Regions from separate parts of the Pseudomonas sp. GNP014 genome, predicted to be linked through region 2. Evidence: predicted binding sites of a transcription regulator. Region 2 holds the regulator's gene; the other holds the start of a gene.
The links. Region 2 encodes sigma-54, which starts transcription at its own class of promoters, with help from an activator protein. Its sites were predicted from a motif close to ANTGGCATNNANNTTGCTNT; they were not measured.
Positions count from the first base shown of each region.

Region 1: a site for sigma-54 is predicted at 4,586-4,605, ahead of ACXX9E_RS01060 (pilin). Genes of this name have one in related genera too.

Region 1 is NZ_JBTGUS010000001.1:224,100-231,301, reverse strand. It holds gene yacG (DNA gyrase inhibitor YacG) at 1-14, opposite strand, end outside; gene coaE (dephospho-CoA kinase) at 11-634, opposite strand; gene ACXX9E_RS01075 (prepilin peptidase) at 631-1,503, opposite strand; gene ACXX9E_RS01070 (type II secretion system F family protein) at 1,505-2,722, opposite strand; gene pilB (type IV-A pilus assembly ATPase PilB) at 2,725-4,425, opposite strand; gene ACXX9E_RS01060 (pilin) at 4,652-5,083, shown strand; gene ACXX9E_RS01055 (BON domain-containing protein) at 5,379-5,735, shown strand; gene ACXX9E_RS01050 (DUF2845 domain-containing protein) at 5,944-6,240, opposite strand; gene ACXX9E_RS01045 (DUF748 domain-containing protein) at 6,240-7,202, opposite strand, start outside.
Region 2 is NZ_JBTGUS010000001.1:2,258,180-2,265,381, forward strand. It holds gene ACXX9E_RS09990 (ZIP family metal transporter) at 1-455, shown strand, start outside; gene ACXX9E_RS09995 (HPr family phosphocarrier protein) at 536-811, opposite strand; gene rapZ (RNase adapter RapZ) at 827-1,684, opposite strand; gene ptsN (PTS IIA-like nitrogen regulatory protein PtsN) at 1,687-2,151, opposite strand; gene hpf (ribosome hibernation-promoting factor, HPF/YfiA family) at 2,164-2,472, opposite strand; gene ACXX9E_RS10015 (RNA polymerase factor sigma-54) at 2,546-4,039, opposite strand; gene lptB (LPS export ABC transporter ATP-binding protein) at 4,224-4,949, opposite strand; gene lptA (lipopolysaccharide transport periplasmic protein LptA) at 4,949-5,494, opposite strand; gene lptC (LPS export ABC transporter periplasmic protein LptC) at 5,481-6,053, opposite strand; gene ACXX9E_RS10035 (KdsC family phosphatase) at 6,062-6,586, opposite strand; gene ACXX9E_RS10040 (KpsF/GutQ family sugar-phosphate isomerase) at 6,586-7,202, opposite strand, start outside.

The DNA.
Region 1 (7,202 bases), 2.0 Mb from region 2:
GGGATCTGGCTCATGCTTGGCCTCCGGATAACGTCAGGTAAAAGTGATGCAGGCGCTCGACCTCGCTGTGCAGCCAGGCGAGGTCGCGGTCGTTGACCACCACATCGTCGGCGCGGCTCACACGGTCTTCGCGGCTCGACTGAGCCTTGAGGATCGCCTGAACCTGCTGCTCGCTGGTCTGGTCACGCTGCAAGGTGCGTTCGATCTGCAATTGTTGCGGGGCGTCGATCACCAGGATGCGCTGCGTCATCGCGTATTGCCCGGATTCGATCAACAGCGGCGAAACCAGAATCGCGTAAGGCGATTTTGCCAGTGCCAGATGATGCGCGATTTCCTCGGCGATCAACGGATGCAGCAGGGCTTCGAGCCAGCGACGTTGCTCCGGCACTTCGAAGATGAGTTTGCGCAGGGCGGCGCGGTCCAGCGTGCCATCGGCCTGCAACACGCCGGGGCCGAAGTGTTCGGCAATCTTTGCCAGCGCTGGACGCCCCGGCTCAACTACCCAGCGTGCCGCGTGATCGGCGTCCACCACGTGGACACCCAGATCAATGAAGTGCTGGGCGGCAGCGCTTTTACCGCTGCCGATGCCACCGGTGAGGCCGAGAATCCAGGGTTTTTCCACAGGGGTATTCATTTCAAACCGACAAACTGCCAATAGAAGCCGGTTATTTGACCACCCCAGAGCAAGGCAATCCAGCCGGCAATGGCCAGATAGGGTCCGAAGGGGATCGGCGTCGAGGTTTTCTCGTCGCGCAACCGCAGCAGAATCACCCCGACAATCGCGCCGACCAGCGATGACAACAGGATCGTCAGCGGCAGAATCTGCCAGCCGCCCCACGCCCCGAGCAGCGCCAGCAGCTTGAAGTCTCCGTGACCGATGCCGTCCTTGCCGGTCAGCAACTTGAACAGCCAGAACACCGACCACAGCGCCAGGTAACCGGCCACTGCTCCCCACAGCGCGTCGTGCAGCGGCACGAACAGGCTGAAACTGTTGACGATCAACCCCAGCCACATCAGCGGCAGCACCAGTACGTCGGGCAGCAGTTGATGTTCGGTGTCGATCAGGCTCATCGCCAGCAAGCCCCAGGTGAGGACGATCAACAGGGCGGCGGGCCAGCCGAAGCCCAGGTGCCAGGCAATGAACGCTGACAACAGACCGCACGCCAGTTCCGTCAGCGGGTACCGTTTGCTGATGGACCCGCCGCACGCCGAGCAGCGCCCGCGCAGGCACAGATAGCTGACCAGCGGAATGTTTTCCCAGGCGCGGATCCGGTGCGCGCAATGCGGGCATTCAGAGTGCGGCAGCATCAGATTGTAAGTCGGCAGCGGCGATTCGCCGGGCAGACCGAGAACGTCCTGCGCCTGCTGGCGCCAATCGCGCTCGAGCATTTTCGGCAGACGCCAGACCAGCACATTGAGAAAACTGCCCACCACCAGACCCAATAGCAGGGCGGTGCACACAAAGGCCAGCGGATACAGACTGAAGAGTTCGTCGATAGGCATGTCAGATCGCTGAGCCGAGTTGGAAGATCGGCAGGTACATGGCCACCACCAGACCACCGACGATCACGCCGAGGACCACCATGATGAACGGCTCCATGAGGCTGGTGAGGTTGTCGACCATGTTATCCACTTCGTCCTCATAAAAACCTGCGACCTTGTCGAGCATCTCGTCGAGCGCACCGGACTCTTCACCGATGGCGGTCATTTGCACGGCCATATTCGGAAAGACCCCGGTGGTGCGCATCGAGAAATTCAGTTGCATGCCGGTGGACACGTCCTGGCGAATGCGCAGCACTGCGCGTTTGAACACCACGTTGCCGGTGGCCCCGGCCACCGAATCGAGTGCTTCCACCAGCGGCACACCGGCGGCAAACGTGGTCGACAGGGTACGGGCGAAACGAGCGACAGCGGACTTGTACATCAACGTGCCCACCAACGGCAGTTTCAACAGCCAGGTGTCGCGACGGTCGCGCAACGCCTGGGATGTTTTCAAGGCATGGCGGGTACCGAAAAACGCTGCCACCAATGCCCCGAGAATCGCCCACCACCATTGCTGCATGAATTCCGAAAGGCTGATCACCATCAGCGTGAAGGCCGGCAGTTCGGCACCGAACCCGGAGAACACCGACTGGAATTGCGGCACCACTTTCACCAGCAGGATCCCGGTCACGACGGCCGCTACCAGTACCACGGCGGTCGGATAGGTCATGGCCTTCTTGATCTTGGCCTTGAGGCTTTCGCTTTTTTCCTTATAGGTGGCGACGCGATCGAGCAACGTATCGAGGGCGCCGGACTGCTCGCCGGCATCCACCAGGTTGCAATACAGCTCGTCGAAATACTTCGGCTTCTTGCGCAGGGACGTGGCGAAGCTGTTGCCGGCCGCGACCTCCTGTTTGACCTCATCCACCAGTTTGCGCATGGCCGGGTTTTCGAAGCCTTCGCCAATGATGTCGAACGACTGCAGCAGCGGCACGCCGGCCTTCATCATCGTTGCCATCTGCCGGGTGAACAGGGCGATGTCCTGAGCCTTGATGCGTTTGCCGAAGCTCAACAGCGAGGCGGACTTCTTGCGTACCTTGCCGGGGTTGATGCCTTGCTTGCGCAATTGCGCCTTGATCAGTGCCGGGTTTTGCCCGCTCAGTTCACCGGTGACCTTGGTGCCTTTACGGTCCGTGCCTTCCCAGGCGTAGACGCTGATTTTTGCTGCCTTGACCGCCATGTTCAGTCCTTGGTGACCCGGTTGATTTCTTCAAGGCTGGTGATGCCTTGCATGGCCTTGCGCAGGCCCGACGTGCGCAGGTTGTCGAAGCCGTCGCGGCGCATCTGGGTGTCGATTTCCAGCGAATTGCCTTCGGCCATGATCAGCCGTTGCAGCTCGGGGGTGTTTTTCACCACTTCATAAATCCCCACGCGTCCCTTGTAACCGCCGTTGCAGTGATCGCAACCGACCGGCTCATAGATCGTGAAACTGCCGATCTGTTCCGGTGGGAACCCTTCCTTGATCAGGGTTTCGCGGGGGATCTCGATCGGCTTCTTGCAATGACTGCACAATTTGCGCGCCAGGCGCTGGGCAATGATCAGGCTGACCGAGGTGGCGATGTTGAAACCGGGAATGCCCATGTTGTGCAGGCGCGTCAGGGTTTCTGCAGCGCTGTTGGTGTGCAGGGTCGAGAGCACCAGGTGACCGGTCTGCGCTGCCTTGATGGCGATCTCGGCGGTTTCCAGGTCGCGGATCTCACCGACCATGATCACGTCCGGGTCCTGACGCAGAAACGAGCGCAGGGCCTGGGCAAAATCCAGGCCTTGTCTGGGATTGACGTTGACCTGGTTGATACCTTCCATGTTGATCTCCACCGGGTCTTCAGCGGTGGAAATATTGATGTCGACGGTATTGAGAATATTCAGACCGGTGTACAGCGACACGGTTTTCCCTGAGCCGGTCGGGCCTGTTACCAGGATCATGCCCTGTGGTTGCTTGAGCGCCGCCATGTACAGGTCTTTCTGCGCTGGCTCGTAACCCAGAGCATCTATGCCGATCTGCGCGCTGGACGGATCGAGGATCCGGATCACCACTTTTTCGCCCCACAGGGTCGGCAGGGTGTTGACCCGGAAATCAATCGACTTGCTCTTCGACAGGCGCATCTTGATCCGCCCGTCCTGAGGTTTGCGCCGCTCCGAGATGTCGAGACTGGCCATGACTTTCAGGCGTGCGGCGATGCGCCCGGCCAGTTGAATCGGTGGCTTGGCCACCTCGCGCAGAATGCCGTCGGTGCGCACCCGCACCCGGTAGTTCTTTTCGTAGGGCTCGAAGTGCAGGTCGGAAGAGCCGCTCTTGATCGCATCGAGCAACATCTTGTGAACGAAGCGCACCACTGGCGCATCGTCGGCGTCGAGCCCGCCGATGGCGTCCTGCTTGCTGTCGTCGATGGACTCGACATCGAGGCCGTCGAGATCGACATCGGCCATGTCTTCCAGGCCACTGGCATGGGTATCGAAGAATTTTTCGATGGCATCGGTGAGCTTGTCGTCCTCGACCAGAATCGCTTCGGTGCTCAACCCGGTGCTGAACTGGATATCGTTGATCGCTTGATGATTGCTCGGGTCGGAAATGCCCACGAACAGTTTGTTGCCACGCCGCCACAGCGGCAGGGCGTGGTGCTGGCGTACCAGTTTTTCGCTGACCAGCCCTTTGGGCTGGGTTTCCTTGTCGAGGCAATTGAGGTCGAGGAACGCCATGCCGAAATGCTCGGAAGCGATCTCGGCCACCTGTGAGCTTTTCACCAGTTTGTTCTGTACCAGATAACTGACCAGCGACAGGCGATTGCGCTGGGCCTGTTGCCAGGCTTGCTGGGCGCTTGTTTCCGTCAACAGTTGCGCCTGCACCAGTTGCTTGGCCAGACCGCTCAGAGCGATGTCATTCATGGGGATTCCGCACGCTTGCCGTTCATGACTTATAGCCTAGTCAAGTGACAGCGCCAAACACGGCCGGCGCAGGTGACAAAAAGTGTCAGATAGTGCGGTTGCAGGCTGTAGGAAATGGCGTTGCAGGCGCTTCGCGTCGAATGAACGGGGCTTTGCAGGCATTGGCATGGCCTATGCTCCGTCCCTTGCAGATCATGAGAATTCGACTCATGCATGGAGCGTGTCTATGAAAAAACAACAAGGTTTCACTCTGATCGAGTTGCTGATCGTGGTAGCGATCATCGGGATTCTGGCGACCATCGCCTTGCCGCAGTACACCAAGTATCAGGCGCGGTCGAAGGTGACGGCGGGGCTGGCGGAAATCAGTGCGCTGAAGGTGCCTTTCGAGGACACCATCAATCAGGGGACTGACCCTACACTGACACTCGTTGCGGGTGCCGCGACCGTTACGACCTCCAATTGCGCCGTCACTGCGTCGGGCACCGCGTCCACTGGTGCGGGGACAATCGTCTGCACGATCAAAAACGCGCCAGGCCCTGTGCTGGATAAAACCATCACACTCACTCGCTCCTCCGGCACCGGTGCGGGCGTATGGTCTTGCGGTACGACCGTTGCACCGGACTATTCGCCAAAAGGCTGTACTGCCAGCGGTACCTGAGTTGTCGATGGACTGCCAAATGCCCCGCAAAGCGGGGCATTTTTCTTGGTGCAGCACTTCTCAAAAGTTTCAATAATTTCAGCGCCTTAGGAACTTTTCAGAAAACCGCAACTTGCATGCGATTTATCGGTGAGTCATGCAAATTGCATGAATCCGGAAAATCGTAGAATCAGCAACTTATTGATTTATATGGTTTTTTATCATTTACAAAAGTTGGCACAGCGTTCGCAACTACCTTGGTAACCCTGCTGACAAGACAACCAGCAGACTTTCCAGAAAAACAGGAGTTACTCGTATGAAGAAGTTCGCTATCACTGCCGCTGCTGCTACCGCGCTGACCCTGACCATGGCTTCCGGTGCATTCGCACAATCCACTCAGGCTACCCAGGCTCCAATGACTCTGGCTGCCGGTGAAGTCACCCAGGCTAAAGAAGCTACTTCTGACACTTGGATCACTACCAAAGTCAAAGCTGACCTGGTCACCGAAAAAGGCATTCCAGGTACTGACATCAAAGTAGAAACCAACAAAGGCGTTGTATCGCTGTCGTCGACTACTGCTGTCACTGAATCGCAGAAAGACGTTGCTGTTGCGATCGCCAAGAAAATCAAAGGCGTCAAAGCGGTTTCCGCTGACGGCCTGAAAGCCGAGTAAGGCATGACTTCTCGCCTGGACCGGGAGAAGGCGCGACAGACGGGCCGAGTAATACGTCTGCCGCAACTTTAGAGTTCATGCGAACGGTCACACGGATGTGGCCATTGCGGGCCCCGGCACTTGTGTCGGGGCCTGTTCTATTTCAGGAGCACCACAAAACAGCTGTAGGCGTGAGCAGGCTCACTCCCGCAAGGGCAATCGGTGCGGCTCAGTTACCGCGCTTGCTGTTGATCTGCCGCAGGCGATTGCCTTCAAAGCGCAGGTACTGGTACATGCCGTTGCTCGGGCCGTAGGTCCATTCCTCGACCTGAAACTCTTCGCGGCGATTGGCGCTGCGCTTGTAGCCGAGGGCATCGCGGCTGATCGGCTCGCCACACTTCTGCAGCACTTCGCTGGCGCGGTCGCCGAGGCTGACCAGCTGGCTGCCGCAGCGCAAAGTGTCGGACGCCGAGGCATGGCCCACAGCGAACGTCAGTAGCAAAGCGGGTAGCCACTTGATGTTCATCATTCGGCATCCAGGTGCATTTGCGTCACGACCCGGCCATCGCTTTCGGCTTCGCCCAGGTTGGCGTCGATGAAGTAAACGCGGTCGTCCGCCAGTTGGCCTTTGTCGACGAGGTAATCCTTGATACTGCTGGCGCGGTCCTGGCCCAGTTGACGCAGCAGTACATCACTTGCGCCCCAGAACGTGATCAAGCCTGCACGCATCTTCGCCGTGCGTTCTTCCTTGCCCAAATCCTTCCATTCGGCAGGCGGCTGGGTTTTCAGACGCGTGCGGTAGATGCCTTCGAGCAACGGACCTTTCTCGCCGTCCGGTACTTGCAGGAGCGACGCCTGAGCCGGCACCTTGTCGCCGCGGCGCTGGAGCATCTTGTAGTAGTTGTACTGGTATTCGCGTTCCAGCCGTTGCTCGGCAAGCAGCGGGCCGTCGCTGCTTTTGGCGGCGGTGCCTTCGATTTCCAGGCGCAGGGCCGGGCGTTCCTTGAGCGCCTTGGCCAACTTGTCCAGTGCAGCTTCGGCATCCTTGCTCAGTTCACTGGAGCCCGGCGCGAAGGACACGGTGCCGAGGTCTTCGGAACTGCCACCGCTGATCAGCCCGCCAATCATCTTGAACGGCGCCGCAGCGGCTTTGACAATCAGGTTGCGCAAGGTCTGCCAGACAATCGGCATCACGCTGAACTGTGGATTGTTCAGGTCGCCGGTCACCGGCAGTTCGATGGAAATCTTGCCATCGACGTCCTTGAGCAAGGCGATCGCCAGTTTCAACGGCAGGCTCACGGCATCCGGACTGTCGACTTTTTCACCCAGTTGTAGCTGTTCGACCACCACTTTGTTCTCGGCCTTGAGCTGGCCCTTGGTGATCAGGTAATGCAGGTCGAGGTTGAGCCGGCCCTTGCGGATGCGGTAGCCGGCGAACTTGCCGGAGTAGGGCGTCAGGGTGGTCAGCTCGACCCGTTTGAAGCTGGT
Region 2 (7,202 bases):
TCGAGCATCCAGTGATTGCGCCACGGATCTGGCTGTTCGTGTTCGCCATCATTGCCCATAACATCCCGGAAGGCATGGCGGTCGGCGTTTCCGCCGGCGGCGGCATGCCCGATGCCGACAGCCTGGCGATGGGCATTGCCCTGCAGGATGTGCCGGAAGGTCTGGTGATTGCGCTGGTACTGGCGGGGGCAGGAATGTCACGGGGCAAAGCGTTTTTGATCGGCGCGGCGTCAGGTCTGGTCGAGCCGGTGTTTGCACTGCTCTGTGCGTGGCTGGTCAGCCTGGCGGAGTTGTTATTGCCATTGGGGCTGGCACTGGCGGCGGGGGCGATGTTGCTGGTGGTGACTCACGAAGTAATCCCGGAGTCGCGACGCAATGGCCATGACAAGCTGGCCAGTCTTGGCTTGTTGATCGGCTTCTGTTTGATGATGGTGATGGATACGGCGTTGGGTTGAAGAGATCAAAAGATCGCAGCCTCGGCAGCACCTACAGGGGGATTTGTGCGCTGAGGGCTGCGATAGCCTGTTTGTGGCTTTCAACCACCTTCGTCGAAGTAGTTATTGATCAACGCCACCAGCGCATCCAGCGCTTCCTGTTCCTGATGGCCTTCGGTACTCAGATAGATTTTGGTGCCCTTGCCGGCAGCCAGCATCATCATCGCCATGATGCTTTTGCCATCGACCGTGGTCTCCGGTGTGCGACCCACTCTGATCGTGCAATCGGGATATTGGCCGGCCACGCCAACGAACTTGGCGGACGCGCGGGCATGCAAGCCCAGTTTATTGATGATTTCGATTTCCAGAGCAGGCATCGCGGTGTGAATCCTTTAAGTGAGGTCGCGGTGGCGAACCTGGACGTTCTTCAGGGTTTTCTGCAGGGCCTGACCCAGGCGTTCGGTCAGGTAGACGGAGCGGTGATGCCCGCCGGTGCAGCCAATGGCAATGGTGACGTAGGCGCGGTTACTCGCGGCGAAGCGCGGCAGCCACTTGTGCAGATAGCTGAAAATGTCCTGAAACATCTCCTCGACTTCCGGTTGCGCCGCCAGGTACTCGGCCACGGGTGCGTCCAGCCCGGACTGCGCGCGCAGCTCCGGTTTCCAGTAAGGATTGGGCAGGCAGCGGACGTCGAACACCAGGTCCGCATCCACCGGCATCCCGCGCTTGAAGCCAAATGACTCGACCAGAAAGGCCGTTCCCGGCTCCGGCTGGTTCAGCAGGCGCAACTTGATGGTGTCGCGCAACTGGTAGAGGTTGAGGTTGGTGGTGTTGATTTTCAGGTCGGCCAGATCGGCAATCGGGCCGAGGAGAGCGGTTTCATCACTGATCGCTTCGGCCAACGAACGATTGGCCGTGCTCAAAGGGTGGCGGCGACGGGTTTCCGAAAAACGCTTGAGCAGGGTTTCTTCGTCGGCATCCAGGTACAACACATCGCACTGGATGTGGCGGCTGCGGACTTCTTCAAGCAGCTCCGGAAAGCGCGACAGATGGCTGGGCAGGTTGCGCGCATCAATCGACACGGCCACCAGCGGTTGCGCCAGCTCGGTATGAATCAGCGCGCGTTCGGCCAGTTCCGGCAGCAGGCCGGCCGGCAGGTTATCGATGCAGTAATAGCCGTTGTCCTCAAGGACATCCAGGGCGGTGCTTTTACCCGAGCCGGAGCGGCCGCTGACAATGATCAAGCGCATGATTAGTGACCGTTCTGCTCGCTCAGGACGACCTGATACAAGGCTTCGTTACTCGATGCGCTGCGCAGTTTTTCACGAACTTCCTTGCGATCGAGCATGCTGGCGATCTGGCGCAGTAATTCCAGGTGAGCATCGGTGGCAGCTTCCGGCACCAGCAGGACGAACAGCAGGTCAACCGGAGCGCCGTCGATGGCATCGAAATCGATGGGTGCATCAAGGTGCATCAATGCGCTGATTGGCGCTTCGCAACCCTTGAGGCGGCAATGAGGAATGGCGATGCCGTTACCAAAACCGGTGGAACCGAGTTTTTCACGGGCAATCAACGCCTCGAAGACATCTTGCATCTCCAGATCAGGCACTTCACGGGCGATCAGGTTGGCAATCTGTTCGAGGGCTTTCTTTTTACTGCCGCCCGGCACGTTCACGAGGGAACGGCCGGGGGTCAGGATACTTTCAAGTCGGATCATGGAGTAGGGGGGTTATCGACCGGTAGCGCCCTGGAGCAGGCTCTGGGTCTTTTCCTTATGCTTTTTGAGTTGGCGATCCAGCTTGTCGGTGAGTGAGTCGATCGCAGCATACATATCAGTATCTTCTGCGTTGGCGACCACTTCGCTGCCGGGAATATGCAAGGTGGCTTCGATTTTCTGCTTCAGCTTTTCGACGCACATCGTGACTTGCACGTTGGTGATCTTGTCGAAATGGCGCTCTAATCGTTGAAGTTTCTCATTGATGTAATCGCGCAGAGGTTCGGTCACTTCCAGTTGGTGTCCACTGATGTTGACTTGCATACAGCTTCTCCTTCGTTGCCAGTGCATAAAGCGGCAGGCTGGATAGCCTGCCACTGGAACGCTGTAACGTGGCTTACATCAACCGCTTGCGTTCGCTCGAAGGCGCGATCCCGAGGGATTCGCGGTACTTGGCGACGGTGCGGCGAGCCACCTGAATGCCTTGTGCCTCCAGTAAACCAGCGATCTTGCTGTCACTCAACGGCTTTTTCTGATTTTCCGCGGCAACCAGTTTTTTGATGATCGCGCGGATCGCCGTGGACGAGCATTCGCCGCCTTCGGAGGTGCTGACGTGGCTGGAGAAAAAGTATTTCAGTTCATAAATACCGCGCGGGGTATGCATGAATTTCTGCGTGGTCACCCGGGAAATCGTCGATTCGTGCATGCCTACCGCTTCAGCGATGTCATGCAGGACCAGCGGTTTCATGGCCTCGTCGCCGTACTCCAGAAAGCCGCGCTGATGCTCGACGATCTGCGTGGCAACTTTCATCAGGGTCTCGTTGCGGCTCTGCAGGCTCTTGATGAACCAGCGGGCTTCCTGCAACTGATTGCGCATGAAGGTGTTGTCGGCACTGGTGTCGGCGCGACGGACGAAACCGGCGTACTGCGCGTTGACCCGCAGGCGTGGCACTGATTCCTGGTTCAGTTCGACCAGCCAGCGCTCGTTGTCCTTGCGCACGATGACGTCCGGTACCACGTATTCGGCTTCGGTCGATTCGATCTGTGAACCGGGACGCGGATTGAGGCTTTGCACCAGTTCGATGACCTGGCGCAGCTCGTCTTCCTTGAGCTTCATGCGGCGCATCAACTGGCTGTAATCCCGGCTGCCGAGCAGGTCGATGTAATCGGTGACCAGGCGTTTGGCTTCCGCGAGCCACGGCGTCTTGGCGGGCAACTGGCGCAGTTGCAGCAGCAGGCATTCACCGAGGTTGCGCGCACCGATACCGGCCGGCTCGAATTGCTGGATGCGGTGCAGGACGGCTTCGATTTCGTCCAGTTCGATATCCAGTTCCGGGTCGAATGCCTCGAGAATCTCTTCAAGGGTCTCGTCCAGGTAGCCCTGGTTGTTGATGCAGTCGATCAGCGTCACGGCGATCAGGCGATCGGTGTCGGACATCGGGGCAAGATTGAGTTGCCACAACAGGTGGCTTTGCAGGCTCTCGCCGGCAGAAGTGCGGGTGGTGAAATCCCACTCGTCATCATCGCTGCTGGGCAGGCTGCTGGCGCTGGTCTGGTAGACGTCTTCCCACGCGGTGTCGACCGGCAGCTCGTTGGGGATGCGCTCGTTCCATTCGCCCTCCTCGAGGTTGTCCACCGTCGGGGCGGATTCCTGGTAGGAAGGTTCCTGGATTTCGGTATTGGGCTTGTGTTCGGCGTTGTCGGCCAGCGGGTCGGAGTTGTCGAAGTCGTCGCCTTCTTCCTGGCGTTCGAGCATCGGATTGGATTCCAGGGCCTCCTGGATTTCCTGTTGCAGATCCAGGGTCGACAATTGGAGCAGGCGGATGGCCTGTTGCAGCTGCGGTGTCATCGTCAGCTGCTGGCCCATTCTCAAGACTAGCGATGGTTTCATGGCAGGGGCTTAACACCTTATTCGCCGGCGCTATGCGCCATCCACTACAGGGCGCCGAAGCGCCAAACTTAAGCAAATTATATGCCTGAAACTGAAGTGTTTGCCTAGAGCGCTGTAACAATTAAAACGTATAAAAAACTGCTTCAACGATACAGCGCCCTCGCGAACCACCGGGACGTCGCGCTTACAGGCGGAACTCGTGACCCAGATACACTTCTTTGACCAGATCGTTGGCCAGAATGGTTTCTGCGTCGCCTTCGGCAATCAACTGGCCGTCGTTGACGATGTAAGCGGTTTCGCAGATGTCCAGCGTCTCGCGGACGTTGTGGTCGGTGATCAGTACGCCGATGCCCTTGGCCTTGAGATGGTGGATGATCTGCTTGATGTCGCCGACCGAGATCGGGTCGACACCGGCGAACGGTTCGTCGAGCAGGATGAACTTCGGTGCAGTCGCCAGGGCGCGGGCGATTTCCACCCGGCGGCGTTCACCACCGGACAGGCTCATGCCGAGGTTGTCGCGGATGTGGCTGATGTGGAATTCCTGCAGCAGGCTTTCCAGCTCCTTGCGACGGCCTGCCTTGTCGAGTTCCGGGCGGGTCTCGAGGATGGCCATGATGTTGTCGGCCACCGACAGTTTGCGGAAGATCGACGCTTCTTGCGGCAGATAGCCGATACCGGCCTTGGCACGACCGTGCATCGGCTGGTGGCTGACGTCCAGATCGTCGATCAGTACGCGGCCCTGATCGGCCTGCACCAGGCCGACGATCATGTAGAAGCACGTCGTCTTGCCGGCGCCGTTAGGGCCGAGCAGGCCGACGATCTGGCCGCTGTCGATCGACAGGCTGACGTCACGCACGACCTGGCGGCTTTTATAGGCCTTGGCCAGGTGCTGAGCTTTCAGAGTTGCCATTACTGGGTTTTCTCGTCGGTTTTCTTCTTCGGCTGGATCACCATGTCGATACGCGGACGCGATTCGGTGACCTTGCTGCCGGTCGCGCGACCGGCGCTGGCGAGTTTCTTCACGGTGTCGTAGACGATTTTCTCGCCCTGGGTGGTGTTGTTGTCCTTGTCGACAACCTTGGCCTTGTCGATCAGTACGACGCGATTCTGCGCGGCATGGTACTGGATCGTCACACCCCAGCCCTGAACCGGCTTGGTGTCGCCAGCGGTCTGCAGTTGTTCGAAGTAGGCGAGGTTGCCCACCGAGGTCACCACGTCGATATCACCGCTCGGGGTGCGAGTGATGGTCACGGTGTTGCCGGTCACCTTCATCGAACCCTGGGTGATGATCACGTCACCTTTATAGGTGGCGATGCCGTTCTTGTCGTCCAGTTGGGCGTCGTCGGCCTGGATGCGGATTGGTTGCTGCTGATCGTTCGGCAGAGCCCAGGCGCTCACGCTTCCCAGTGCTGCGCCCAGACTGAGCAAAATAGGGAGGGTTTTAACGAGCCTCATACTGTCCTCTTACGTTCGATAGCAGGTGTATCCTGCTTTCCTTCAGATACGCTTTCATGCCTACGCCAGTCGATACACCGCCAGCGCCGTCGATTCTAACGGGTTGCTCGGTCTGCGCATATTGGTCCTGTGGGAACACTGTCATGCGCGTGGAGGTGACCAGCAGATCGCGGTTCTTCTCATCGGTGCGCTTGATGCGCACAGAATCGATCAATTCGACCTGAGTACCGCCCGAATTCACTTCGCCGCGCTCGCTGGTCACGTGCCACGGAAATTCCGTGCCGCGGTACATGTTCAGGTCGGGCTTGGTGACCAGGGTGATGTCGGTGGCCTTGACGTGCTCGGCCTTGTCGGAAGTCATTTCGTACTGCACCTTGCCGTCCGGCAGGTACTGCAGGGTATGCGTGTTGGTCGCATACCAGTCGATCGGGTTCTCGATGGACGTGACCGCAGGCTTGTCGAGGAAGCGCCCCGGGCTGATGTTCCAGTAACCGACCGCTGCAAATAGCGCCGCTATGCAGCCGAACAGCAGGAAATTGCGAAATTTTTTGCTAAACATGGTTTGGCTCACAGGTACGCGGCGTTGGCCGCATCGAGGCGGCCCTGGGCGCGCAGGATCAATTCGCAGAATTCGCGGGCGGCACCTTCGCCACCACGTGCCCGGGTCACGCCATGAGCGTGTTCACGCACGAAGTCGGCGGCATTCGCCACGGCCATGCCGAGGCCGACGCGGCGAATCACCGGCAGGTCAGGCAGGTCGTCACCGAGGTAGGCCACCTGCTCATAGCTTAGGCCCAGTTCTTCAAGCAGGCCGTCGAGAACGACCAGTTTGTCTTCGCGGCCCTGAAACAGGTGGGGAATCCCCAGGTTTTTCGCCCGACGCTCGACCACCGGGGTCTTGCGACCGCTGATGATAGCGGTCTGCACGCCGGCGTTCATCAGCATTTTGATGCCTTGGCCGTCGAGGGTGTTGAAGGTCTTGAATTCGCTGCCGTCTTCAAGGAAGTACAGGCGACCGTCGGTGAGTACGCCGTCGACGTCGAAAACCGCCAGTTTGATCGCTTTGCCGCGTTGCAGCAGATCGTTACTCATTACATCACTCCTGCGCGCAGCAGATCGGAGAGGTTGAAGGCGCCCACCGGGCGATCCTCTTCATCAACAACGACCAGTGCGTTGATTCGGTGGTCTTCCATGATTTTCAGGGCTTCGGCAGCCAGCATCTCGGGGCGGGCCGTCTTGCCGTGCGCGGTCATGACCTGGTCGATGGTGGCGCTGCGGATGTCGATGCTGCGATCCAGGGTGCGACGCAGGTCACCGTCCGTGAAGATCCCGGCGAGTTTGCCGTCGGTTTCAAGAATGACGGTCATGCCCAGACCCTTGCGGGTCATTTCCATCAGCGCGTCCTTGAGCAGAGTGCCGCGTTGCACTTGCGGCAGCTCCTGACCGGCGTGCATGACGTTTTCCACTTTCAGCAACAGGCGGCGGCCAAGGGCGCCTCCCGGGTGCGAGAAAGCGAAGTCTTCAGCGGTGAAGCCACGCGCCTCCAGCAATGCCACGGCGAGGGCATCGCCCATGACCAGGGCGGCGGTGGTCGAGGACGTCGGCGCCAGGTTCAGCGGGCAAGCTTCGTGTTCGACGTGAACATTGAGGTTCACTTCGGCGGCTTTCGCCAGAGGGGAGGCCGGGTTGCCGGTCACGCTGATCAACT